Regions from separate parts of the Clostridium lapidicellarium genome, predicted to be linked through region 3. Evidence: riboswitches for the same ligand, from Rfam matches in the RefSeq annotation. Region 3 holds a riboswitch; each other region holds the start of a gene.
What was found. Region 3 has a riboswitch for S-adenosylmethionine ahead of AB8S09_RS04385 (M20 family metallopeptidase). Riboswitches for the same ligand answer to the same signal wherever they lie in the genome.
Positions count from the first base shown of each region.

Region 1: another riboswitch for S-adenosylmethionine. It lies ahead of thiS (sulfur carrier protein ThiS); the one in region 3 lies ahead of AB8S09_RS04385 (M20 family metallopeptidase).
Region 2: another riboswitch for S-adenosylmethionine. It lies ahead of AB8S09_RS13415 (amino acid permease); the one in region 3 lies ahead of AB8S09_RS04385 (M20 family metallopeptidase).

Region 1 is NZ_JBGFFE010000004.1:106,055-114,470, forward strand. It holds gene trpD (anthranilate phosphoribosyltransferase) at 1-95, opposite strand, end outside; gene AB8S09_RS04920 (anthranilate synthase component II) at 76-666, opposite strand; gene trpE (anthranilate synthase component I) at 666-2,096, opposite strand; SAM riboswitch class I at 2,582-2,687, shown strand; gene thiS (sulfur carrier protein ThiS) at 2,826-3,041, shown strand; gene AB8S09_RS04935 (HesA/MoeB/ThiF family protein) at 3,031-3,861, shown strand; gene AB8S09_RS04940 (M67 family metallopeptidase) at 3,867-4,277, shown strand; gene AB8S09_RS04945 (ferredoxin-like domain-containing protein) at 4,292-6,604, shown strand; gene AB8S09_RS04950 (MBL fold metallo-hydrolase) at 6,685-7,587, opposite strand; gene AB8S09_RS04955 (hypothetical protein) at 7,797-8,012, shown strand.
Region 2 is NZ_JBGFFE010000025.1:6,811-15,226, reverse strand. It holds gene metK (methionine adenosyltransferase) at 25-1,221, opposite strand; gene AB8S09_RS13415 (amino acid permease) at 1,244-2,635, opposite strand; SAM riboswitch class I at 2,701-2,812, opposite strand; SAM riboswitch class I at 2,901-3,015, opposite strand; gene AB8S09_RS13410 (PLP-dependent cysteine synthase family protein) at 3,100-4,014, opposite strand; gene AB8S09_RS13405 (S-ribosylhomocysteine lyase) at 4,445-4,924, opposite strand; gene lepB (signal peptidase I) at 5,012-5,545, opposite strand; gene AB8S09_RS13395 (cation diffusion facilitator family transporter) at 5,634-6,506, opposite strand; gene AB8S09_RS13390 (SbcC/MukB-like Walker B domain-containing protein) at 6,591-8,416, opposite strand, start outside.
Region 3 is NZ_JBGFFE010000003.1:158,042-166,457, forward strand. It holds gene AB8S09_RS04360 (M20 metallopeptidase family protein) at 1-310, opposite strand, end outside; gene AB8S09_RS04365 (cell division protein FtsA) at 343-2,352, opposite strand; gene AB8S09_RS04370 (MetQ/NlpA family ABC transporter substrate-binding protein) at 2,562-3,392, opposite strand; gene AB8S09_RS04375 (methionine ABC transporter permease) at 3,421-4,101, opposite strand; gene AB8S09_RS04380 (methionine ABC transporter ATP-binding protein) at 4,118-5,194, opposite strand; SAM riboswitch class I at 5,366-5,474, opposite strand; SAM riboswitch class I at 5,618-5,734, shown strand; gene AB8S09_RS04385 (M20 family metallopeptidase) at 5,803-7,002, shown strand; gene AB8S09_RS04390 (gamma-glutamyltransferase family protein) at 7,086-8,416, opposite strand, start outside.

The sequences.
Region 1 (8,416 bases), on a different contig from region 3:
GCCCTTCCATGCATGATCTCATTCATGGAAGCATAAGCTTCTTTTTCTCCCAGATCATTTCCACCTATAACATCCTCAATTATTTCCTGCAGCATTGCAAATCCCCTCCACAAAATTTTTGATAATTGTCTTCCCATTTTCCGTAAGAATGGACTCAGGATGAAATTGAAGTCCATAGACTCTATACTTTTTATGTTTTACAGCCATTATTTCCCCGTCATCAAGGCTTTCGCCAATTACAGCAAGCTCCTCGGGAAGACTTTTTCTCTCTAAAACAAGAGAGTGATATCTCATCACATCTATGGAATCTTTCAAATGTTCAAATATTTCACTCTGTTCTAAAGCCACTTGGGATGTTTTCCCGTGCATTATATTCCCCGCTCTCACCACTCTGCCCCCATAGGCACAGCCTATGGCCTGATGTCCAAGGCATATTCCCAGAATCGGTATCCGAGCTCCAAATTTCCTGACTACATCTATACATATACCTGCATTTTCAGGTATTCCAGGTCCTGGAGAAAGTATTATCCCATCCGGATTCAGCACATCTATTTCCCTCAAAGATATCTGATCATTTCTCACCACCTTTACATTTTCATAGATTTCTCCAACATACTGGTAGAGATTGTAGGTAAAAGAATCATAATTATCTATCAAAAGTATCATTATATCACCTCTATCATGGCCCTGGCCTTGTTAAGTGTTTCCCTATATTCATTTTCAGCAACGGAATCATAGACAATACCTGCCCCTGATTGAACATAGGCATACCCGTCTTTAAAAAGTATGGTCCTTATTGCAATACAGGTATCCATGTTTCCATTGAAGGAAAAATACCCTACAGCTCCCGAATATATTCCCCTTTTGCTGTCCTCCAGTTCGTCAATTATTTCCATTGCCCTTATCTTTGGAGCTCCGGATACAGTTCCCACCGGAAGGCAGGATATCAATGCATCTATATATCCCAAATTTTTCTTCAGCCTGCCTGACACCTTTGAAACTATGTGCATTACATGGGAACAAAAGCCTACGTCCATAAATTTATCCAGATTTATACTACCAAATTCACTTATCTTTCCTATATCGTTTCTTCCCAGATCCACCAGCATGACATGTTCTGCTCTCTCTTTTTCATCACTTAAAAGTTCCTGCCTGAGTTTTATATCCTCCTTTACATTTTTACCCCTTGGTCTTGTGCCCGCTATGGGATTGGTGGTCACTCTTCCGTTTTTCACAGATACAAGACTTTCAGGTGACGACCCTGCTATCTTAAATTCTCCAAAATCAATATAGAACAGATAAGGGGATGGATTTTCAGATCTGAGCCTTCTATACACGTCAAAGGGATCGGAAATACTCTTTGACTTCAGCCTCTGGGACAAAACCACCTGGAATATGTCGCCTGCCTTTATATATTCTCTGGCCTTTTCCACCATTTTGCAGTATCTTTCTTCCGTAACATTGGAAGTAACATGTTTTGCCGCATTTTTTCCCTCAAGTTCATGAAATGAATTTCCCCTGCCTACCATATTTTTTAACTGTTCCAGCTGAAATTCTACCTCATGATAAGTCACACTATCCCCTTTCATAAAATTGTAAATGAAATAAATTTCATGTTTGAAATGATCATAGCAGATAAACTTTTTATAAAACATCACATAGGATTCCGGAGTCTGAATATCATCTTTATTTTCATCAGGCAGCTTCTCGTATTGCCTTGCAATATCATATCCCACATACCCTACTGCCCCTCCTGTAAACGGAATGGAAAGGCCTAAAGTCTCATAGGGAACATTCAAATATTTTCTAATATAATCAAGTACTTTTCCTTTCACTTTCTCTAATGAACCTTTTTTTTCCACACATATGTCGTTTCCACAACTTCTCACTTTCATATATGGATCCACACCTATAAAAGAATACCTGCCTATCTCATTTTCAGAATGTATGCTCTCAAGCAGAAATTTATTTTTTCCGGCTAAACTGTAATAAATACTTATAGGAGTCGTCTCATCCCCGCTGCTTTTCATGAACAGCGGAAAATTCTTCTTCAAGTTTTTATAACTGCAAAACTCCCCTTCAGACAAATTTATCATTTTACCACCTTTCTCCAAATAAATTGATATTAAATGCAAAAAGGCCATTTCATCCACAAACTGGGACGAAATGACCGCGGTGCCACCCATTATTAATTTGAAAAATAGATTTTGATAAACAAAAAAAGCATTCCATCCAAAAGGACGAAATGCAAAATTTCGCTGTACCACCTATTTACAAACTATCTCATTCAGGTACGGATTTTACTCGATACCCTGTCTTTTTAACGGTAGACTACCGTCTCCTGCTACTATCATTTCGCAGGGCACCTCGAAGACCCATTCAATACAGGCTACAGCACCCGGCTCTCACTGCCCCGGACTCGCTTAAACTAAATTCCTCTATCTACTCTTTCCTCTCATAAGTTTTAGAAATTGAATTATTTTATATAATATACCACTTTCTCAAAATTGTCAATATGATTTTTACGTTTATTGACAATTTTATTTTAAATGTGTTAGTATTTAATAAATTAAATATTGAATTCTTATCAAGAGAGGCAGAGGGACTGGCCCTATGACGCCCGGCAACCTGATTATTTCAAAGGTGCCAATTCCAACAGGTTATATAATTTACCTGAAAGATGAGAAAATTATAAAATGACTTTCTTGTAAATTATAAAACAGGAAAGTTTTTTATTTTGTCAAAGTCTTAAGATATAAATATAAAGTCTTTTTCCCAAAACGGTTAAAAGATAAAATCCTATATTCATCAATAAGGAGGGTACTATGAAAGTAACAATTAATGGAAAAGGCAAGGACATAAAGAAAGGGGTGACTGTAACAGAAGTTTTAAAAACAGAAAATGTAAAAATGCCGGATATGGTTTCCGTACAGTTAAACGATGAATTTGTGGACAGAAACAATTTCAGCAGTACTGTTTTAAAAGAAAATGACAAGATTGATTTTTTATACTTCATGGGAGGTGGAAACATTGGATTTTAGCGAAGATCAGATAGAAAGATATTCAAGACATATAATTCTGTCTGAGGTAGGTGTAGAAGGCCAGGAAAAACTTTTGAACTCAAAAATTCTCATAATAGGTACAGGAGGTTTGGGAGCGCCGGCTGCAATGTATCTTGCCGCTGCAGGAGTGGGGACTTTGGGTCTCGTAGATGGAGACGTAGTTGATCTTTCAAATCTTCAAAGGCAGATAATACACCAGACAAAAGACGTTGGAAAACCCAAGGTTCAATCCGGAAAGGAAACCATAAACAAATTGAATCCGGATGTAAATGTAATAACTTATAATGAGCTTGTAAATTCAAACAATATACTGGATATAATAAAAGATCAGGACTATGATTTCATAATAGATGGTACAGATAATTTTCCAGCCAAATTTTTAATAAATGATGCCTGTGTATTTTCCAAGAAACCATTTTCCCACGGGGGAATAATAAGATTTCAAGGACAGCTCACCACTTACATACCTGATAATGGCACTCCATGCTACAGATGTATTTTTCAATCGCCGCCTCCAGCAAATGTCGTCCCAAGCTGCAGGGAAGCAGGTGTTCTGGGCGTAATGGGTGGAATTATAGGAACACTTCAGGCAACAGAGGCTCTCAAGTACATACTCAAAATTGGAAGCAATCTTGCCGGATACCTTTTAACTTACGATGCGATTAAAATGGAGTTTAGAAAAATAAAGGTATCTAAAAACAAAAGCTGTAAAGTATGCGGTGATCACCCCACGATAAAAAAATTGATAGACTATAAGCAGGCTGCTTGTGATCTTAAAACAGAGAAATCGAGCAAGTGACGGTTATGATATATATAGACAAACTACAGTATAAAAAAATTTTAGAGCAGGCCAGAAATGAATTTCCAGATGAATGCTGTGGTTATCTTGCAGGATTAAACCACGGCGAAGATATTCTCATAAAAAAAATATATGTTTTGACGAATAAGGATCACAGCAGTAAGCATTTTTCCATGGATCCCGCCGAACAGTTCAAAGCTGTAAAACTTATGAGAACTGCAAAGCTCAGTATGATTGGAAATTATCATTCCCACCCGTATTCACCTTCCAGACCATCCAAAGAAGATAAAAGGCTCGCTTTTGATGATAAAATATTATATGGAATTTTATCTCTTGAAAAAGAAAAGCCGGTATTTAACTTATTTAAAATTGACAAGGACAAAAATGTTAAAAAACCTGAATACAAAATAATTTAAAAAGGAGTGAAATTATGATAGAAATAAATGAAGATCATTACAAATCCATAGAAGACATAAAAGAAAAGTCTGAAGAATATTTAAATGATAAAATAGATCCCGTAAGATTTAAAGCCTTCAGGGTTTCCATGGGGGTATATGAACAGAGGAAAAAAGAAACCTACATGGTAAGAACCAGGATACCGGGAGGGGTCATATCCTTAAAGCAGTTCAAACATATAAGCAAGTTGGCCGAAAAATATTCAAAAGGTAAATTGAAATTCACCTCCAGACAGGACATTCAATTTCAAAGTGTGGATTTAAAAGATGCCTATCCAATATTAAATTCTCTTATAGAAGTTGGCATAATAACAAAGGGCACTGGTGGAAATACCGTACGAAACGTGGAGTGTTCCCCTCTTTCAGGTGTTTCAATAGATGACGTCTTTGACGTGACACCTTACATGAAGGCAGCTACTAACTATCTCATAAAAGATCCAACTACCATGAATATGCCCAGAAAATACAAAATAGGCTTTTCCAACAGCTCAAAAGATACAGGCAATGTAACCATATCAGATCTAGGTTTTATTGCAAAAATAGTGAATGACAAAAGAGGTTTTGAGGTATATGGAGCCGGAGGATTCGGCGGAAGCCCAAGAGTAGCTTTAAAATTAAGTGATTTTATACCTGCAGATGAAATACTCTACTATATACAGGGTCTTAAAAACGTATTTGAAGCAGAGGGAGACAGAACCAACAAAAACAAAGCCAGAATAAGATTCATACTCATGAGATTAGGTGGAAAAAAATTTGTTGAAGAATTAGAAGGGGAAATACGCAAATTAAAGAAAAAAGGCGATCTCAACATACAAGTGGATGAAAATGAATTTATACTGCATTCTGATGCTAAAATAGTCCGAGATATAAAAGTAGACAGGAAATTCAGAAATGTACTGTTCCCACAGAAACAGAAAGGTTATTATTCTGTTTACATTCATCCTCAAAGTGGGAATCTAAAAGTGGAAAATTTAAATAAAGTCTTTGATTTTATAGAAAAATTGAACTATGAAATATCCATCAGGGTCACAAATACCCAGGGCTTTTTTATAAGGGATTTAAAGAAAAAAGATGCTGAAGACCTCATAAAAATAACGGGTACCTTTACTTCCATATACAATATAGACAATTCTGTAACCTGTGTTGGCGCCTCCACCTGCCAGCTTGGATTATGTCTTTCACAAAATCTTTTAAAAGCCATAAAGAAAAAATTTGAAGGTGCCTCATCTGAATTAAGAGATGCACTGCCAAGATTGTTTATATCAGGCTGTCCAAATTCCTGTGCCCAGCATGAAAAAGGTGCCATAGGCCTTCATGGAAGAGCCAAGCGTACGAAAAATGGGCTCGTACCTATGTATTCCATATCCTTTGGAGGTAAAGTGGGATCAAATATAGCCAGAATGGGGGATGATTATGGGGATGTTCCTGTAAAGAAAGTACCGTTATTCATATATGAGCTTGCCAAACTGAAATTAAATTCCGGGCATGAAAATTTTTATGATTTTTTGGGCAACAAATCCGAAGACATACAACAGCTTATAAACAAATACACCAATGTGGATAAATTTGTTGAAGATCCGGATATATATTTTGATTTCGGAGCCTGTGAAAAATTTTCACTGAAAGGCCGCGGACCTGGAGAATGCAGTTCGGGTGTAATGGACATCATAAAACTTGATCTGTCAAATGCAAAATCATCACTGGAAAGGTACAAGAATACAAAACAAAACTCAGATCTATACTCTTCCGCATTGTCTTCAGCAAGGACTCTTCTGGTACTCAGAGGGGTGGATTCCAACAAAGACAGGGAAATATTTGAAGAATTCAACAGGAACTTTATAGAAACGGGCTATGTCAAATCTTCAATTAAAAAATTGTTTCAGGATCTTATAGACTATAAAATTGACGGGACAAATGACATATCATCTAAAGCACCTGAAGTTGAATATCTCTACAACAAAGTAGAGGCCATGTACAAATCCCTGAACGGGAAGCTGGAAATAACACTTCCAAAAGAAAAAAATGAAAACAGCTGTGAAGTTAACAGCCGGAATAAAACTTCAGATTTCAAAATTGTGGATCTGAGAGGGGTAAAATGCCCTATGAACTTTGTAAAAGTAAAGATAGAACTTTCCAAGATAAAATCCGGACAAAAAGTAGGATTTTACCTAGATGACGGCGACCCTATAAACAATGTTCCGCAAAGTGTAAAAAAAGAGGGAAACAAAATAATTTCTACGGATGCAAATTACAATGGTTATAATCTGCTCGTAGTTCAAAAAAAATGACATAAATTCATTTTCAATTAACAGGGAGATGACATTATAAATTTTCATGTCATCTCCAATAAAGTAATTAAAACAAAATTTCAGTCCGTATATTTTATCTTTGAGTATTTAAGGGCCCCATTATCCACACCCAATTTTATGACTCCCATTTCATCCAGATACTGTACATAGGACTCGAGCATTTTTGTCATAACGGCATATTTATACTTGCTGTTTACATGCAGTTTGAATTTTTTTATAACAGATTTCATAATCTCTTCCATTGTCATGGAACCGCTTATTATATCGTATATTTTTTCCACCCTGGTTTTATAAAAATTTATATTGTCGGCCACGAGTTTTGTAATATTGTCAAATATCCCCCTATGAGCCACTATGTATTCACTGAAATTTAAACCATAAAGTTTTTTCTTGCTTTTCAAATCTTCAGTAAGTATATAAGCATAAGGCATTTTTGCCCCTTTCATGACTTCATAACCTATGAGAGAATCTCCAAGATATGCAACATCATCAGGAGTAATAATACATATATGTGCGGGACTGTGACCTGGTGTATGAATAATTTTAAATTCAACACCACCTACAGACACCGAATGCTGGTGGTTTAAAATCATAATATCCGTTTTACAGATCATACTCCCGAAATGTTCTTTTATATCGGATAACGTCTGATTATTATAATAAAGTTTTAAATTTACTGCAGAGCTGCATATAAATGCCTCATAGGCTGGCATAGCAATATTGCATCCATATTTTTCCTTCAAATATGAATTATTTCCCACATGATCTATATGTCCATGAGTGCATATTATACCTTTGACTTTAAAACCATTCCTTTGAAGGATTTCATTTATCCCTCTTCTTTCTCCTGCCCATCCCGTATCCAGCATGATAATTTCCCTTTCATTGATCTTATAAAAAGGTATATACGTCATCCCCGTGTCGATACAAAACGTACTGCCCTTCACTCTTTTTACCTTCATATTTTACCTTTAGCAAATTTTACTAAAGCTTAGTCCACCTTTCTTGCATCATTTTTTACTATATTTCTTACCAATATAAAAATTATAGCATCAACAACTATAGAAATCCATAATCATTTCAAAACAAAAGTTTATGACAATTACATTATCTCCCAAAGGTTTCCACACTATTTTCTAGAATTATTTTTTAAAAGTGGGGTGATGTATTTATGCTCAGAAATTCTATAAATAAAGCTGTTCAATCTGTTGTCAGTTCATTCAAATTTAAAAAAGTATCTGATCTGACTAAAAAACAATTTACTGAAATTCTTTCAAAATCAATTTACGAAGCTATAACCGACAAAGATTATATAAAAGAAATATATCAACAATTGCCTGCGCAAATTCAGCTTGAGATGAGAGAAAAATCCGATAAACTAATTTAATTTATGCAAAATAATAAATAAAAATAGCCTGAACCAAGATAATAGCTCATGGCTAAATAATCACATTATTTTGCACGAAAATTATCAAATTAATAAAAATACCATAAATGAGTGTATTTTTTGTTCCAGCTATAATATAATAATAGAGTGTGCGAGTGAATAATTACAGAGAATTTGTAAATTCACAAAATCATGCTATACGAGAAAGAACCCATATACAAACAAGTAACTTCTTCCAAAAGTTACTTGTTATTTTCTTTTTCAGGTTTATCTTTATTAACTGTATGATATTTTATAAATTTTTACGGCATTTTTATGCTGTTTTTAACCTGTAAAGTATTTGTCCACACCGTTCATTTTGAATTTCATTTCTATTCTTACATTTTTGTATGACATCTGGCGCT
Region 2 (8,416 bases), on a different contig from region 3:
CTTTCACGAAAAAATTCACAGTATTTAAGAGTACACAAAAACTTTATTCAATTCCTCTTTTATTTCACTCACTTTATCGAGCTTCTCCCAAGGAAATTCCACATCAGTTCTTCCAAAGTGTCCATAGGCAGCTGTTTTCCTATATATTGGCCTTCTGAGATCCAAATCCCTTATGATAGCAGCAGGCCTTAAATCAAATATTTTATTTACTATATTGACTATTTTCTCATCAGACACTTTCCCTGTCCCAAAAGTATCCACACTTACGGATACAGGTCTCGCCACACCTATTGCATAGGCAATTTCAACTTCTATCTTATCTGCCGTGCCTGCTGCTACCAGGTTCTTAGCTATCCACCTTGCTGCATAAGCTCCGGATCTATCAACTTTTGTAGGATCTTTGCCTGAAAAAGCTCCGCCGCCGTGTTTTCCAAATCCGCCGTAGGTATCTACTATTATCTTTCTTCCCGTAAGCCCCGAATCAGCTTCAGGTCCCCCCTTTACAAACCTGCCTGTAGGGTTTACCAGATATTTTGTATTATTATCTATAAACTTTTTAGGTAGTACTTCCTTTATGACCTTATCTATTATATCTTTTTCAATCTGGTCGTGTCCTATATTTTCCTCATGCTGTGAAGATACTAAAACTGTATCCACACTGACAGGTTTTTCGCCTTCATACTTTACCGTGACAAGGGTTTTGCCATCCGGTCCCAGATAGGGAATAATGCCCTTCTTTCTGACATAAGCCAATCTTCTTGAAAGTTTATGGGCCAGTGATATTGGAAGCGGCATATATTCCGGAGTTTCATTTGTGGCAAACCCAAATACCATTCCCTGATCTCCTGCACCTATAGCCTCTATATCATCTTCTTCTCCTCGTTTTGCCTCCAGGGATCTATTCACCCCCTGTGCAATATCTGAAGACTGTTCATCTATGGATGTTATGACAGCGCAGGTACTGGCATCGAACCCAAATTTCGAACCTGTATATCCTATTTCTGCAATGGTTTTTCTAACTATCTTTGGTATATCCACATAAGCTTTGGTAGATATCTCCCCAACCAGTAGCACAAGTCCAGTATTTACGACTGTTTCACAAGCTACTCTGCCATACTTATCCTGCTCAAGAACTGCATCTAGTACTGCGTCTGATATCTGATCACAGATTTTATCAGGATGTCCTTCTGTAACTGATTCTGATGTAAATAATCTACTCATTTTAATTCCTCCAATTTATTTTTTATTTAATATTTTCATTTGCATATGATAATTTTGATTTTTTGCCGTGAAGTAATTTATATATTCCCACCATCAACACCACCCATACAGGTGCAATGTAAAGTACAACCCGAGTAGCAGGCAGAAATCCCATCGTGACAACAATAGCTAAAAGATAAGCTATGGTAATATATGAAGAAACAGGGTAAAAAGGCATTTTGAATTCAATCTCAGCATCTTTTCTGGATTTTTCCCTGCGAAATTTCAACTGGGTTACAAGTATGGTACCCCATGCAGTTAAAATAGCTATGGTCGTTGCCGAGGAAATATATGTAAAAAATTTTTCTGGCATAAAATAATTTAAAATTACCGCAATCAGTGCCACAATTATACTAAAGAGTGTACCTACATAAGGTACCCCGGATTCATTCAGTTTTCCAAATATTTTGGGAGCATTGTTGTTCAATGCCAAGCTGTAAAGCATTCTCCCGTTTATATACAAGGCACTGTTCATTCCGGAAAGAGCAGCTGTCAGAATTACAAAATTTATAAATGAAGCAGCTGCAGGGATACCAACTTTAGAGAATACCAGTACAAAAGGGCTTCCGTTTAATCCTATTTTATTCCACGGATAAAGTGCCAACATTGTTAAAACAGAACCTACATAAAAGATAAGTATTCGCCAAAATACGTCATTGATGGCCTTGGGTATGGACTTTTTCGGATTCTGTGCTTCTCCTGCCGTTATGCCAATAAGTTCCACTCCACCAAATGCAAAAGTCACAAACACAAACGAAAGCATAAATCCCTTAAATCCGGTGGCAAAGAATCCTCCATTTTTCTGTAAATTAGAAAATCCAACAGATTGTCCACCGTTATTAAACCCAAATAATATGATGAGCATTCCAAAAATAATCATGCATATTATTGTAACAACTTTTACAAGTGCAAACCAGAATTCAAACTCTCCGTACATTTTAACACCAATCAAATTAACTGCAACAAGTATCAATAAAAATATGAGTGCGGTGATCCATTTGGGAAATTGAGGGATCCAAAACTGGACGTACACTCCCATGGCAGTGAGCTCTGCCATGACAGTAGCAGTAGCCTGAAACCAATATGTCCAGCCCGAAAAAAATCCTGCAAAATTTCCCAGGTAACGCGTAGCATAGGCGCTGAAAGATCCTGAATTCGGTTCGTCAACAGCCAGCTCCCCCAAAGCTCTCATAATGAAAAAGATAAATATTCCACCTATCAGATACGCCAAAACTATGGCAGGTCCACCAGTTTTAATAGCATCTGCAGATCCATAAAACAATCCTACACCTATGGCTCCTCCGATAGCTATCATCTGAATATGTCTGTTCTTCAGATCCTTTTTTAATGATCTACTGCTTCTATAATTGTCCATTTTTATTTATAACCTCCAAATAATAAAAAAATCTATATGTGAGAAGGCATATAGATTTCTACTGCTTCTCATCTTCCAGGTAATACCTGCTGGAATTGGCACCGTGATATACAAAAACTATATATACAGGTTGCCGGGCGTCATAGGGCCAGTCCCTCAAACCACTCTCGATAAGAATTACACTATTTAATTTTATATGGATTTATTGATCGATTGCTAAAAAAAACTTCCCGTGAGAAATCACAGGAAGTATAAATTCCGCTACCTCTCATCTTTCAGGTAATACCTGCTGGAATTGGCACCATTAATTGTACAATTGCATTTGTACAACCGGTTGCCGGACATCATAGGGCCAGTCCCTCCGCCTCTCTTGATAAGAAAACCTATAAATATTATAAATTATTTATATTTAACTTATATTCAATATACAATTCTTTATCCATTTTGTCAATAGAAATTTTTTATTATTCATATAAGTTTTTGCTGAAATATCTGTCGCCCCTATCTGGAAATATAGTAACTATATTTCCCCTGTCTATGGTATCGGCCAATTTCAATACTGCTGCAAGTGCTGCTCCTGAAGAGGAACCAACTATGAGCCCCTCTTTTTTCGCCAAATCCTTTACCAGCAAAAAAGCTTCTTCATCATTTACCTTTATAACTTTATCCACAAGCTTCAAATCCATAGTATCAGGTAAAAAATCATTTCCTATACCTTCAATGGCATACCCATGCTCTTCAGTGCCGCCGCCCAGGGTAGATCCTTCCGGATCAGCCAGTATGGCCTTTATACTGCTGTCCTTTTCCTTTAGATATTTTGCCACACCCGTAAAAGTTCCACCACTTCCCGCTCCTGCAACAAAATAATCAATCTTTCCCTTTAGCTGTTCATATATTTCAGGCCCCGTAGTAAGATAATGAGCCTCAGGGTTATCGTTGTTTTCAAATTGACCCAGAGATATGGAATTTGGTATTTGTTTTAAAAGTTCCCGGGATTTCTCAATGGCACCCCTCATCCCGTCCTTTTCCGGAGTGTGGATAATTTCCGCCCCCAGTGCTCTCATAAGAACCTGTTTCTCTACAGAAAATTTTTCAGGTACCGCAAATATCACTTTATATCCCCTATTCAAGGCTCCCATTGCAATACCAAGTCCGGTATTGCCTGCTGTAGCTTCAATTATAGTATAACCTTTCTTAAGTTTCCCCGCCTTCTCTGCTTGTCTTATCATATAATATCCAATTCTGTCCTTTACACTGCCGCCAGGATTGAAATTTTCAAGTTTAGCATATACATTGATTCCATCCTTCAAATTAAATCTATTCAGCTTCAGTATGGGTGTTTTACCTATCATTTCCTTTATGTCGTCAAAAACTTCCATAATAAAAATCTCCTTTGAAATTTTATTTGATATTTTTCAAGTTCCGGAATTTTGAAAAATAAAGAGCTCCTGCCTCTGTACAGAGGCAGGAGCTTGTTCCCGCGGTTCCACTCTGTTTATATAATATAAATCGCATATACACAAAATAAAAATACGATAAATAAAATAAAACTCTTATTGGTACAATCATACCTCAACATTTTAACGGATGTACCCGCTGAAATCTACTTCACTCAGGTTCGACTCAGTGCTCCAGGATGCACTTCAATCACCTCCCGCTAGGACTTCCTCACACCACATGGAAATTCTCTCTAAAATAGCATTGTGTAATCTACTCTTCCCATCATCACATTCAATATAATTTATATTTTGATGATACTACATAAATTCCAATTAATCAAGTAAAATTTAATATAAATTTTCTACACGATTACTTTGGATAGTTAAGCCTTTTATCTGAAATATTCGTCAGAACTTCCTTGAGAAATCTATTTGCCCAATACTTAGCCATGGGAAGATTCATATCCAAATAATTCCCGCAATCTTTTGGCGCAGCACCTGGTATATCTCCTTCAAAATTTAATATAAACTTATACATTTCCACCAATAGGTCCACAATATCCCTTGACTTGTAATCTCCATGTAGGATCAGATAAAATCCTGTTCTACAGCCCATAGGTCCGAAATATACGGTTTTCTTTCCATAAACACTGTGGTTTCTCAAGAAAGTTGCCCCCAGGTGTTCAATAGTATGAACCTCAGCAGTGTTCATAACAGGTTCGTCATTGGGGCTCGTCATTCTTATATCAAATGTAGTCAAAACCACATCTCCAAATCTATCCTTTCTAGAAACATAAACACCAGGTATCAATTTTAAATGATTAACAGTAAAGCTTGAAATCTTATCCATTATAATATTGCCTCCTTGAATTTAATTATATATTATAAAATTTAAAGTGCAAGACACAAATATCAATTTAACAAATTCCATTTGTAATTATTTAAAATAGTTCATATTCTTAAAAGGATACACTCTTAAAATCACATGTCCCTTAACATCCTTCAAATTTACAGGCCCTATTATTCTGCTGTCAGTACTATTTTCCCTATTATCTCCAAGCACAAAAACATAACCTTTGGGCACAATATACTCCGCGGCAGCTGAATTGCCTTCAGTTACAACTTCTTCCGGAAGATAATTTTCAGTGAGAACTTTTCCATTTAAATAAACCTTTCCGGACTTTATCCCAATTCTATCTCCGGCTATTCCTATAACTCTTTTTATATAGTTGTCTCCATTTTCATCATGAGAGTTGAAAACAACCACTTCGCCTCTATTTATATGTCCAGTTTCAGTACTTATCTTTTCCATAAATATAATATCCTTATCGTTAAAAGTCGGCTGCATGGAAGGTCCTATTACATCAGCCCGAGCAAAGACATAACTTTTGCATACAAATGCCAGTCCAATAGCCAAAATAATGTAAAGAGCATATTCTCCAAACTTCTTAAAAAATCCCTTATCTTTCACAATATCACGCCCCTTCAACTACTCTCATTATAACAAAAATTTACCACATTTCATATTTTAATCTCAAACTTCAATATTTACATATCTTCTATTTCAAATACGGCTCCACATGTATAATTGCATATTTTATTTCAAATTTCGCCTTCAACATACTCTCTATCTTTTCGGTTATTCTGTGACTTTCAAGTACAGTAAGTCCAGCGCTGACGTCTATTACAATGTCAAGTAAAATATTATTTCCATGCACTCTGGCTTTTATATCCTCAACACTTTTTACACCTTCAATCTGATTTATACTTGCAATTATGCTGTCCAGCTGTTTGCTGTCGAAACCATCTGTCAGGCTGCTGGCGGATTCCTTAAAAATTCCTACGCCCGTCTTTATTATCAATATGCCCACTATTACTGCCGCCAGCGGATCTATCCATGTCAATCCAAACTGCGAGGCTATAATTCCACAGGCAGCACCCAAGCTGACCCACGCATCCGAAAGATTGTCCTTTGCCGCAGCCATCAGAGCAAGACTCTTAATTCTAACTGCCTCCTTTTTATTATACCTGTATACTGCATATACCAATATGGTACATAAAATGGAAACCACTGCAGAAATCATATCCGGGGCCTTGGTCTTGAAAAATACAGCCGAATATACGGAATTGTAAAAGACCTCGACTCCAACAGCTATCATTATCAGAGAGGCAACCAATGTAGATACGGTTTGTGCTCTCAGATGGCCGTAGGCATGATCTTCATCGGCAGGTTTTCTCGATATTTTAAGCCCTATAACAATGGCAAGTGAAGCTATTATGTCAGTAGAATTATTGATACCATCTGCAAAGAGAGCCCTGGAATGAAAAATATATCCTACAAAAAGTTTAAACAGGGATAAAAATACATATACTGCAATATTCACTTTAGTTCTTTTTTCGGCAACCTTGATATCCTTATAATCCTCTTCCATTTATTTTCTCCTAATTATATCTTTAATTATAATCTATAATTGTATTTTTTCCAGCTCATCATTTCGTATCCCTAAGTCTTAAAATCAATCCAGTTCTATCCTGATTTTACTTCCGCCCATGCCAGACTCGGCCGGAGTAACTATAAGCTTTGCAGGCATTCTTTCCTTTATAGAATCAAGATGGCTTATTATACCTATAGACAATCTATCATTGTGAATTTTCTCCAGTGAATCAATAACTATTTCAAGCAAATTTTCATCCAGTGTACCAAAGCCTTCATCTAGGAAGAACAATTCCAAAGGTGCCCTGCCTTTCAGTTGTATTTGTGAAGATAATGCAAGTGCCAGCGACAGTGAAGTTACAAAAGTTTCACCTCCCGATAAAGTGGATGCATCTCTCTTTTTGCCCCCATTTTTATAATCTCTTATAAAAAATCTGCTGTTTTCATCAACCTCCAGGCCATAAGCTCCGCAGGTAATTTCCCTCAATTTTCTGTCTGCTTCCAGAGATATATATTTAAGCTGATTGCCTGCAACAAATTCAACAAACTTTTTACCTTTGAACAATTTTTCAAGATCATCCAAAAGCGCCAATTTGTGTTCAACTTTTTCCTTCTTTTTTAAAATATCCTTCAATTGGGAAAGTTTCATATTCAAGGAATTGACTTCTTCCTGCAATTTAATTTTACTCTCATACGAATTTCTCAGCTGAAAATTTTTCTTGTCTTTGATATCCTGTATTTCAATCCACTGCTTTTCTGTCAAAGTCCCTTCCCCTATTTTCCCGCGTAAGTTTTCTATGGTACCTTTCAATTTAACAAGTGAATTCCTATATTGCCCTATCTTTTCATTAAGCCTGTCTATTTCAGATTTCCCTATTAAATTTTCCTTAACCTGGCTAGTATTCTCAAAACTCTGTTCCTTTAAAACTTTTTCAAGTTCTCTATCTTCATCAGATTTTCTCTCGCTGAAGCTCACCAAATTACTCTGGCAGGCTATTATCCTGTTTTTATATCTGTCGTATCTTATGTGCATTTCTTCACTGTCTTTTTTGATCTCAGCATACATCATCTCCACTTTCTTTACATATGCCGATATCTGCTTACTGAGATATTCAAGCTCTGTTTCCTCTCCTGCTTTATTTTTTATACTTCTTTCCCTCTCAACTATATTTTTATTTTTTTCCTGAAATTCAGTCTGCTTTCTACTCAATTTTTCCTTTACATCTGCAATTTCACTGCTAAGTATTTCTCTCTGGGATTGAATTTTAGCAAAATCATCCCTGAGTTTTTCTACCTCAATTTCCAGGTCGGCTTTTTCCCTTTCTCTTTCAATTATTTCATTTTTTTTGCCTATGAAATCTTTAACAGACAATTCAGTTTTCAGTGCACACAGTTCTTTTTCCTTTATCTTAAATTCTTTTTCTTCTTCTCTTAAACTCCGTCTGAATTTATCCAGTTGTATTTCATTTTGTTTCCGTGCTGAAACAATTTTATTGTATTCTATATTCAAAAAATTCTCTTCTTCTTCCAAAATTTTTAACTTTTTATCAAGTTCAGATTTGTTTATATCAAATTCATAGATCTTATCTTTAAGTTGAGCAAATTTATTCTGCATGACATCTGCAGGAGTCAATTTAAAATTTTCTCCAAGTTTGCAGAGTTTTTTACCGTTTTCCTCCAAAATTCCCTTTTCTGAATCAATATTCGTCTTTATTTTTATTATCTCCTCGGATAAAATTTTAATCTTGTTTTGTTTTTCCTCCAAATTCTTTTTCAATTCATTCACAGGTTCCATGTCAACTTCATTTAAAACACTCCCTCCACGATATACAGAACCGCACACAGGACACAAATCACCCTCTGACAGCGTATTTCTCAAAACACTCACCATATTACGCCTTTCAAAGC
Region 3 (8,416 bases):
CATGTCCGCAAGCATGCATCCTGCCCTTTACCTGTGAATGATAGCTGCAATTTTTCCTGTCCTGCAGGGGTAGGGCATCCATATCAGCCCTTATGCCTATGGTTTTATTTCCATTTCCCCTTATTATGGCACATATTCCCGTACCTGCGGTCTCCCTATATTCTATATTCCAGGATTTCAAAAATTCCTTTATTTTTCGGGAAGTTCTCTTTTCCTCATACCCCAGTTCGGGATACATATGAAGATCCCTCCTGACATCAACAAGCTTCTCCTTCATAGATTTTGCAATTTTTAAAAAATCTTTATCCATATAATCAATATTTACCTCCAATGAATTTGGAATTATTCCCATCCTACTTCTATTACGTCCCCATCTGAGAGGGCGTCATAATAACCTGCATTTTCACCATTCAGGCGCAAAAATAGCTTTCCCCTTACTCTAGTTAAATCAAATTCTATATGGTTAAATATATCTACAAATATATATTTCCTTTTTCCTGTGAGTACCACGTTTTTCCCATTTGCAACTACAGTTATCTCATTAGCAGCAGCTTTTAAGTTTTCACTTTCTGTTTTCGGTTCTTCCTTTTTAGACGGAGAATTTTCAGTTACCCTGTAGATCCTGTCCCCTTCATTTATTATATAGTTTTTGTCTAATTTTTCGCCGTTCAAATAATATATTAAATTATCTTCATCGTCATTATCCGAAAAATATTTTTCATAATCTCCGAGGGTTTTGGGAAATGCTATGTTTACATTATCCCCTTCATTTATATAACTGTCAATCTTAACTTTATTTCCGTCTATATATGCCAGGGGTTCTAAATTTTCTATTATGTCGTTTACAAAAAAACTTATGGAATAAACTTTTTGTACATAGTCTGTAATTTTAGGTGCAGCTTTCTTACCATTTACTGCATACTTTATTTCTATGTTGTCTCCTTCTTTAACCTTATCATCCATGGTCTTTTTCAAGCCGTTTATAGTTACCTCGGCATTGGAAGCCAGGGTTCCAAAAGCCACCCTTTTAATATCGTTTAGTACAAATCTTATATTTTGACCGTTTTTACCTATAAGATTACCGGGATCTACACCGGCCTGCAGCATGACGTCCATTACAGTATGGTTATGGGAATTAAACAGACTCACTACATTTCCATTCAGAATAACATCTACAAATCCATGTCCCAATCTCCTTATAGAAACCAAAGCTATACCCAAAACCGTCACCCCTGCACTTCCAAGAGAATTGTCCCTGCAGACGCAGTCCTGTACCGAATGTCTGTCCTTTATTGCAATTCTGTTAAGCGGCAGATTCAATTTTTCAGCTATAAAATCTTTCAACTTGGGAGTATGCGCTCCTCCTCCTACCAGAAAAACCGCACTGGTCGACCTTCCTCCATTCAATTCCACAATGCTTTCACCAATTTCATCTGCTATTTTCTTTACGGCAGGACTTATCAGCTTCACTACATCTTTGGAAGCAATTCTATTTTCCATTCCTAGAACATCTGTATAAGTTATATCCTTCACTTTACCACATTGCTTCTTTATTTTTTCACCTTTATTGAAATCCACCATATATTTTTGCGATATTATTTCAGTAATTTCATCGCCGGCCTGAGGTACCATGCCATATGCACTCACGGTATTCTTGTCGCTTATAGCTATATCAGAAGTTCCCGCCCCAACATCAACCAAAGCCAGATTCAAAAGTCTCAAATTTTGGGGTAAGGCAGCTTCCATAGCCGCTATAGGCTCCAAAGTCAAATTCACCACCTGAAGTCCCACTTTTTCCATGACGGAATATAAACTGTCAATTACGGAACGTGGTAAAAATGTAGCTATAATCTCCGCCGATATTTTTTCCCCTCTCTGATACATAAGATTCCCTATGAGGTAGTTATTCAGATAATACCCCTTTACACTGTATCCAACACAATACAGCCTTCCTTTCGTATCTTCATTCACCTTTTTTTCTGCAGATTTTACTGCAGTCAATTCCAGACTTCTTATAGTATTTCTGTCTATTTCCTTATTATAGTCAATTTTCATTTCTTCCTTTACGGACACAGTTCTCAAAAATCTTCCTGCAGCAGCTATTGACACATTTTCCAATTTTATATGTAAATCCTTTTCTATTTTATTTTTCACTGCATTTACCGCGTTAGCCACAAGACTTACATCGTGTATCTGTCCGTCAATCATGGCTCTTTTTTCATGTTCCACATAGTATTCGGATATTACAACGAATTTTTTATCTTTAACTATACCTGCAGTGCCTATTACAGATCTCGTCCCTATATCTAGTGCAAAGACCACGTCCTCTGGGTTTAACTCTTTCAAATCCATAATGTTTACCTCTTTTTTCATAGTTTAAGGTGTCATAATATTGGCGGGAACATACTCCTCCGCCTAAAATTATTATAAATAATTATAAAATATTTGTAAAATATAAGTCACCGATATGTATAGGCGCACGAAAGTGATTATTGGATTTATATTAGGATAAAGAAAACGCCGGCCATGATTATATGCCGGCGGATCAATATTAGTTATTTCTAAAAGACAGGAACTTCTGCACCTTTGTAGGTTTCTTTTATAAGCTGCTTTATCTCATCAGTCTGATAAGCTTTGACTACTTTTTTATAAGTAGCATTATTTTTGTCCTTGTCTCTAGCTACAATTACATTTATATATGGTTTTGCATTTTTACTTGATACATTCTCCAGATAAATTGAGTCCTTGACAGGATTAAGCTTGGCATCTATGGCTACACCGCTGTTTATTATGGCTGCATCAACATCTTGAAGCGTTCTTGGAATCTGAGTTGCAGCAAGTTCTACAAATTGAATTTTCTTTGGATTTTCCGCCACATCCTGAATTTTAGGCAATAGTCCAACTCCTGATTTCAATTTTATCAAGCCTGCATTCTGAAGCAAGTTCAGCCCTCTGCCTTCATTTGTAGGATCGTTGGGGATAGCTATTTTTGCACCTTCCTTGATATTTTTAAGAGATTTTATTTTCTTTGAATATACGCCGAGTGGTGCGAGTACAGTTTCACCTATAGAACTGATTTTCAGATTGTGTTGAGATTTAAATTTATTGAGGTACGCATAGTGCTGAAATGAATTCAAATCAATTTCTCCTTCGGAAAGTGCCATATTAGGACGTACATAATCTGTAAAACTTACAATTTGCAGATCAATATTTTCCTTTGCCAGATTTTGTTTGACCTTATCCCAGATTTTATGATCATCACCGGTTATACCTATTTTAACCACCTGCTTTTTATTACTGCCAGTAGCCTGTCCTGTGCTGCTTGAACCGCAGCCTGCCAAAACTCCCAAAGATAATACAATTGTTAAAAATAATCCTAAAAATTTTTTCATTGTTAAAGACCTCCCTTAGTTCATAAACTTAATGTGTTGTCAATCTTGATAAAGTATCTCCTATGAATTGAATGACATTTACAATAATCAAAAGCACAATTATAGTAGCTACCATGACATCTGTTTGAAAATACTGGTATCCATAACGTATAGCAAAATCACCAAGACCTCCCCCTCCTACAGTACCGGCCATAGCGGACAGACCGATAAGGCTTATAACTGTTATTGTAAGGGAATGAATAATTCCAGGTAATCCTTCGAGGAGCATTACCCTGAATATTATTTCAAAAGGACCTGAACCCATTGACTGTGCTGCTTCAATTACTCCATTATCCACCTCAAGCAGTGACGATTCAATTTGTCTGGCAATGAAAGGCGTACACCCGAATATAAGTGGTACTAAAGCACCTTTTGTGCCTATGGTAGTTCCTGCCAAAAGCCTTGTGAGGGGAATTATGGCCGCAAGAAGGATAATAAATGGTATGGACCTGAAGATATTTACTATCTTGCCAAGTATACTGTTGACAACTTTATTCTCCAATATGCCCCCTTCTCTTGTCACAACCAATGTTATTCCCATTATTGTCCCGACTATTGTCGATATAATTCCCGAAATGGCCACCATGTAAAATGTTTCAAATATTGCTTTTATCATTTCAGGATATAGATTTACTAGATTTGGCGCTATTTTTGCTAGAAATTCACTCATTTTATCACCTCAAAGATTAATTGTTGCCAACTTTCAATTTGACATTGTCCTTTTTTTCATCCAGGTATTCCACCTTTATATTATTTTCTTCTAGATATCTTATCGAGCTGTCTATTCCCTCAGTTGTGCCGTTTAATTCCACAACCAGATTTCCTATGGGAACATTTTGGATAATCTCTATATTTCCAAATAGTATACTGGCGTCTACCTTAAACTTTCGGGAAACTTTTGAAATAAAGGCTTGGGCAGTTCTCTGGCCTGTAAAAGATATTTTAACTATGCTTTCCCCCTCGGTTATCTGTTTTAATTTTCCCAAAGAATTTTCTTTCCTGAGAAAATCATATATTTTGTCATAATGGAACAGAGAAGATATAAATTTTTTAGTTATAGGAGCTTTGGGGTTCGTAAACACATCTATTATATTTCCCTGTTCCACTATTTCACCAGAGTCTATAACAGCCACTCTCTGGCATATTTCTTTTACTACCTCCATCTGGTGAGTTATAACTACTATGGTCAATTTCAATCTATCATTGATACTTTTTAAAAGCTTTAAAATCGATTGAGTTGTCTGCGGATCCAGAGCCGATGTGGCCTCATCACATAAAAGCACTTCTGGATCATTGGCCAGGGACCTTGCAACCCCGACTCTCTGCTTTTGTCCACCGCTTAACTGTGATGGATACATCTTTATCTTGTCACTTAATTCAACCAATTTCAAAAGGTTATTTACCTTTTTTTGTATGTCTTTTTTGCTAAATCCCTTTCCCTTCAGCGGATAGGCTACATTTTCAAATACAGTTCTATTTTTCATCAAATTGAAATTTTGAAATATCATTCCTATTTTTTCTCTACTCTTTCTCAGATCCCTGGAGGATAAATGAGTGAGATTTTTCCCATTTACAATCACCTCTCCGGAAGTTGGTTTTTCCAACAGATTTATACAGCGAATCAAGGTACTCTTTCCTGCCCCACTATATCCTATAATTCCAAAGATCTCACCCGCCTTAACATGCAGGTTGATATTTTTTAAAGCCTGAACCTTACCGGTTTTATTCTTATAAACTTTGTTGATATTCTTTAGCCATATCATTCTTTTCACTCCTTTAGAAACAGTAATTTCATATATCAAGATGCATTTGTATTACCGAATGAATATTACCAATATTTTTAAAATAATAGCTTTTGAATAAAATAATATATCCCCTTCCAAAAGAAGGGGATATATGGAATAAAAAAACCCTCGGAAGGGTTTTTATACCTTTCCTCATCTTTCAGAACAACGTTCTGCTGGATTTAGCACCATCACATAACAGACATATGTGGTTGCTGAAACTTCAACGGGCCAGTCCCTCAGTTTCTCTCGATAAGGATATGTTAAATTTTTGTGACTTACCTTATATGCTAGATTATACAACTTATTTTCATTATGTCAATATCTAATTCAAAATAAATTTTTTTGTTGACAAAATTCATTTAAAGCTCTATTATGATTATTGATAAATTTAATAAAAAATTCTTATCCAGAGAGGTGGAGGGACAGGCCCATTGAAACCTCGGCAACAGACTTTGTTTTAAAAAGATACTGTGCCAATTCCAGCAGGTTTGTTTTTACAAACTTGAAAGATGAGAAGGGAATCATCCATCTCTTCTTTATCTCAAAGAAGATTTTTTTATGTTCAAAAAAGAGGAGGATTATTCATGAAAACAGGATATATCAAGGATTACCAAAAGGATATAATAAATGAAATTGAAAACAAGAGGGATGTCTATATAGATATGAGCCATCAAATACACGACCATCCTGAAATAGGAAATCAGGAAATCTTTTCTTCCGGATTACTTGTAGATACTTTGGAAAAAGAGGGCTTTTTTGTAAAAAAAGCTTTAGCCGGACATCCAACTTCTTTCATAGCGAGAAAAAAATCTCGTAAAGGTCCTGGTACGGTTATTGGACTTCTAGCAGAATATGACGCGCTTCCCAACTTAGGACATGCTTGCGGTCATAATATCATAGCTTCAGCAAGTACAGCTGCAGCTATATCGCTGTCGAAACTTATAGATAAAATTGGTGGAGAAATTGTGGTATTTGGCACTCCTGCCGAAGAAGGCGGTGAAAACGGCAGTGCAAAGGCAAGCTTTGTAAAGCATAATCTATTTGAAGGCGTAGATGCATGCATGATGATTCATCCTTCCAATAACAATTATGGAACAGTTAAATCCCTGGCAAATGATCCAATTCAGTTTGAATTTAAAGGAAAAGCCGCACATGCAGCAGCTTGTCCTGAAAAAGGGATAAATGCCTTAGACGGGGTAATCCAGTTGTTTAATGGAATAAATGCTTTAAGACAGCACGTTACAAGCGACGTGAGAATACACGGCATTATAACCGACGGCGGATCTGCACCAAACATTGTCCCAGACTATGCTAAAGCTAAGTTTTTCATACGTGCCTCCAAACGGAGTAGCTGCAATCAAGTAACAGAAAGAATTAAAAATGTCGCCAGAGGAGCAGCTCTTATCACAGGCGCTAAAGTCAACATAAGCTTTTTTCAAAATAAAATAGACAATTTTCTAGTCAATAATACGTTTGATAAAATATTTGAAGAAAATTTAAACCTGATCGGGGAAAACTTTATAGACGAAATTCCCGAAGGGCTTGCCTCGACAGATGCAGGCAATGTAAGCCATGTAGTTCCCACTATTCATCCACATATAAAAATAGGCAGCAGCAAATTAGCGGCTCACACTCCTCAATTCAGGGAAGCTGCCATATCAAAACAGGGAGACGAAGCTCTTATAATTGGAGCCAAGGCATTGGCATTAACAGGTCTCACTCTTCTTACAGATAAAGGCAGGTTGAATGAAATAAAAGATGAATTTAACAGGCAGCATTCTTAAAAATATTTACAACTTTTACACTTCGGAGATAGATCTGTACAAAAACAAATCTGTCTCCACAATTTATTTTGGCATCAAATTGTTTACCAGGAGTATATAACGCCGTCGCCTCTCCAATCTGTGCCTCCGAATAGAACTCCAGCTTCATTTCTGAATATTATCTGTCCTCTCCCAAATACATCGGTATTAATTTCATAATTTACATAATGACCTTTTTCATATAAACTTTCTGCCAGATATGGTTGAAACTGCTTCTCAAGTTTTACATTTTTCCCCGAAGTCCAGAACCACCTTGGAGAGTCTAATGCAGCTTGAAGATTCAATCCAAAATCAATAATATCCATCAGAACCTGGATATGTCCCTGAGGCTGCATAAATGCCCCCATAACCCCAAAAGGCCCTACCGGTTTATTATCCTTCATCAAAAATCCTGGAATTATGGTATGGTATGGTTTCTTCCCAGGTTCAAGAGAATTTATATGATTGTGATCAAGCGAAAAACTATTTCCTCTATTGTGCAGGGCAATGCCTGTCCCAGGTACAACCAATCCGGAACCGAAACCCATGTAATTGCTCTGTATATAAGAAACCATATTTCCCTCACCATCTGCAGTGGCGATGTAAACAGTTCCTCCATCCATATTTTTGTATATCTTCGGCATAAAAGCAGTTTTCCCTATTTGCTTTCTTCTTTCCTCCGCGTAGGACTCTGACAATAAATCTTCTATATTGTTTTTCATCTTTTTCGCATCTGTGATATACTTTAAAGAATCTTCAAAAGATAATTTTACGGCCTCAATTTGCTTGTGACAAGTATCAGCAGAATCTTTTCCCTCAAATTTAAATCCCTTTAATATGTTAAGTGCCATCAAAACAGTTATTCCCTGAGCATTGGGAGGCATTTCATATACATCATATCCCCTATAATCTGTACTTATAGGTTCTACCCATTCAGGATGAAATTTTTCCAGATCTTCTTTTCTTATATATCCTCCGGTATTTTTTGAAAATTCATCTATTTTTTCCGCCAGTTCACCTCTATAAAAATCTTCTCCCAGTGTCTCGGCTATAATTTTTAAAGTTTTTCCGTGATCCTTTAAGGTCACAATTTCTCCTATTCTCGGTGCCCTTCCTTCAGGTGCAAAAGTTTCAAACCAATATTTAAATTTATCCTCTTTTAGATAGTGTTTAAATTCCCTGTAGGATTTCTCCCAAAGGCGTCCAACAGTTGGAGTTACAGGATAACCTTTTTCCGAATATTCTATGGCAGGTGTCAAGAGATTCTTAAAAGAAAGTTTTCCAAACCTTTTCCACAGTGCCGACCATGCAGCGGGGATTCCGGGGACATTTACAGTTTCCCATCCGAATCTCGGCATCTGTTTATATCCTTTTTTTCTTAATATGTCTATAGATA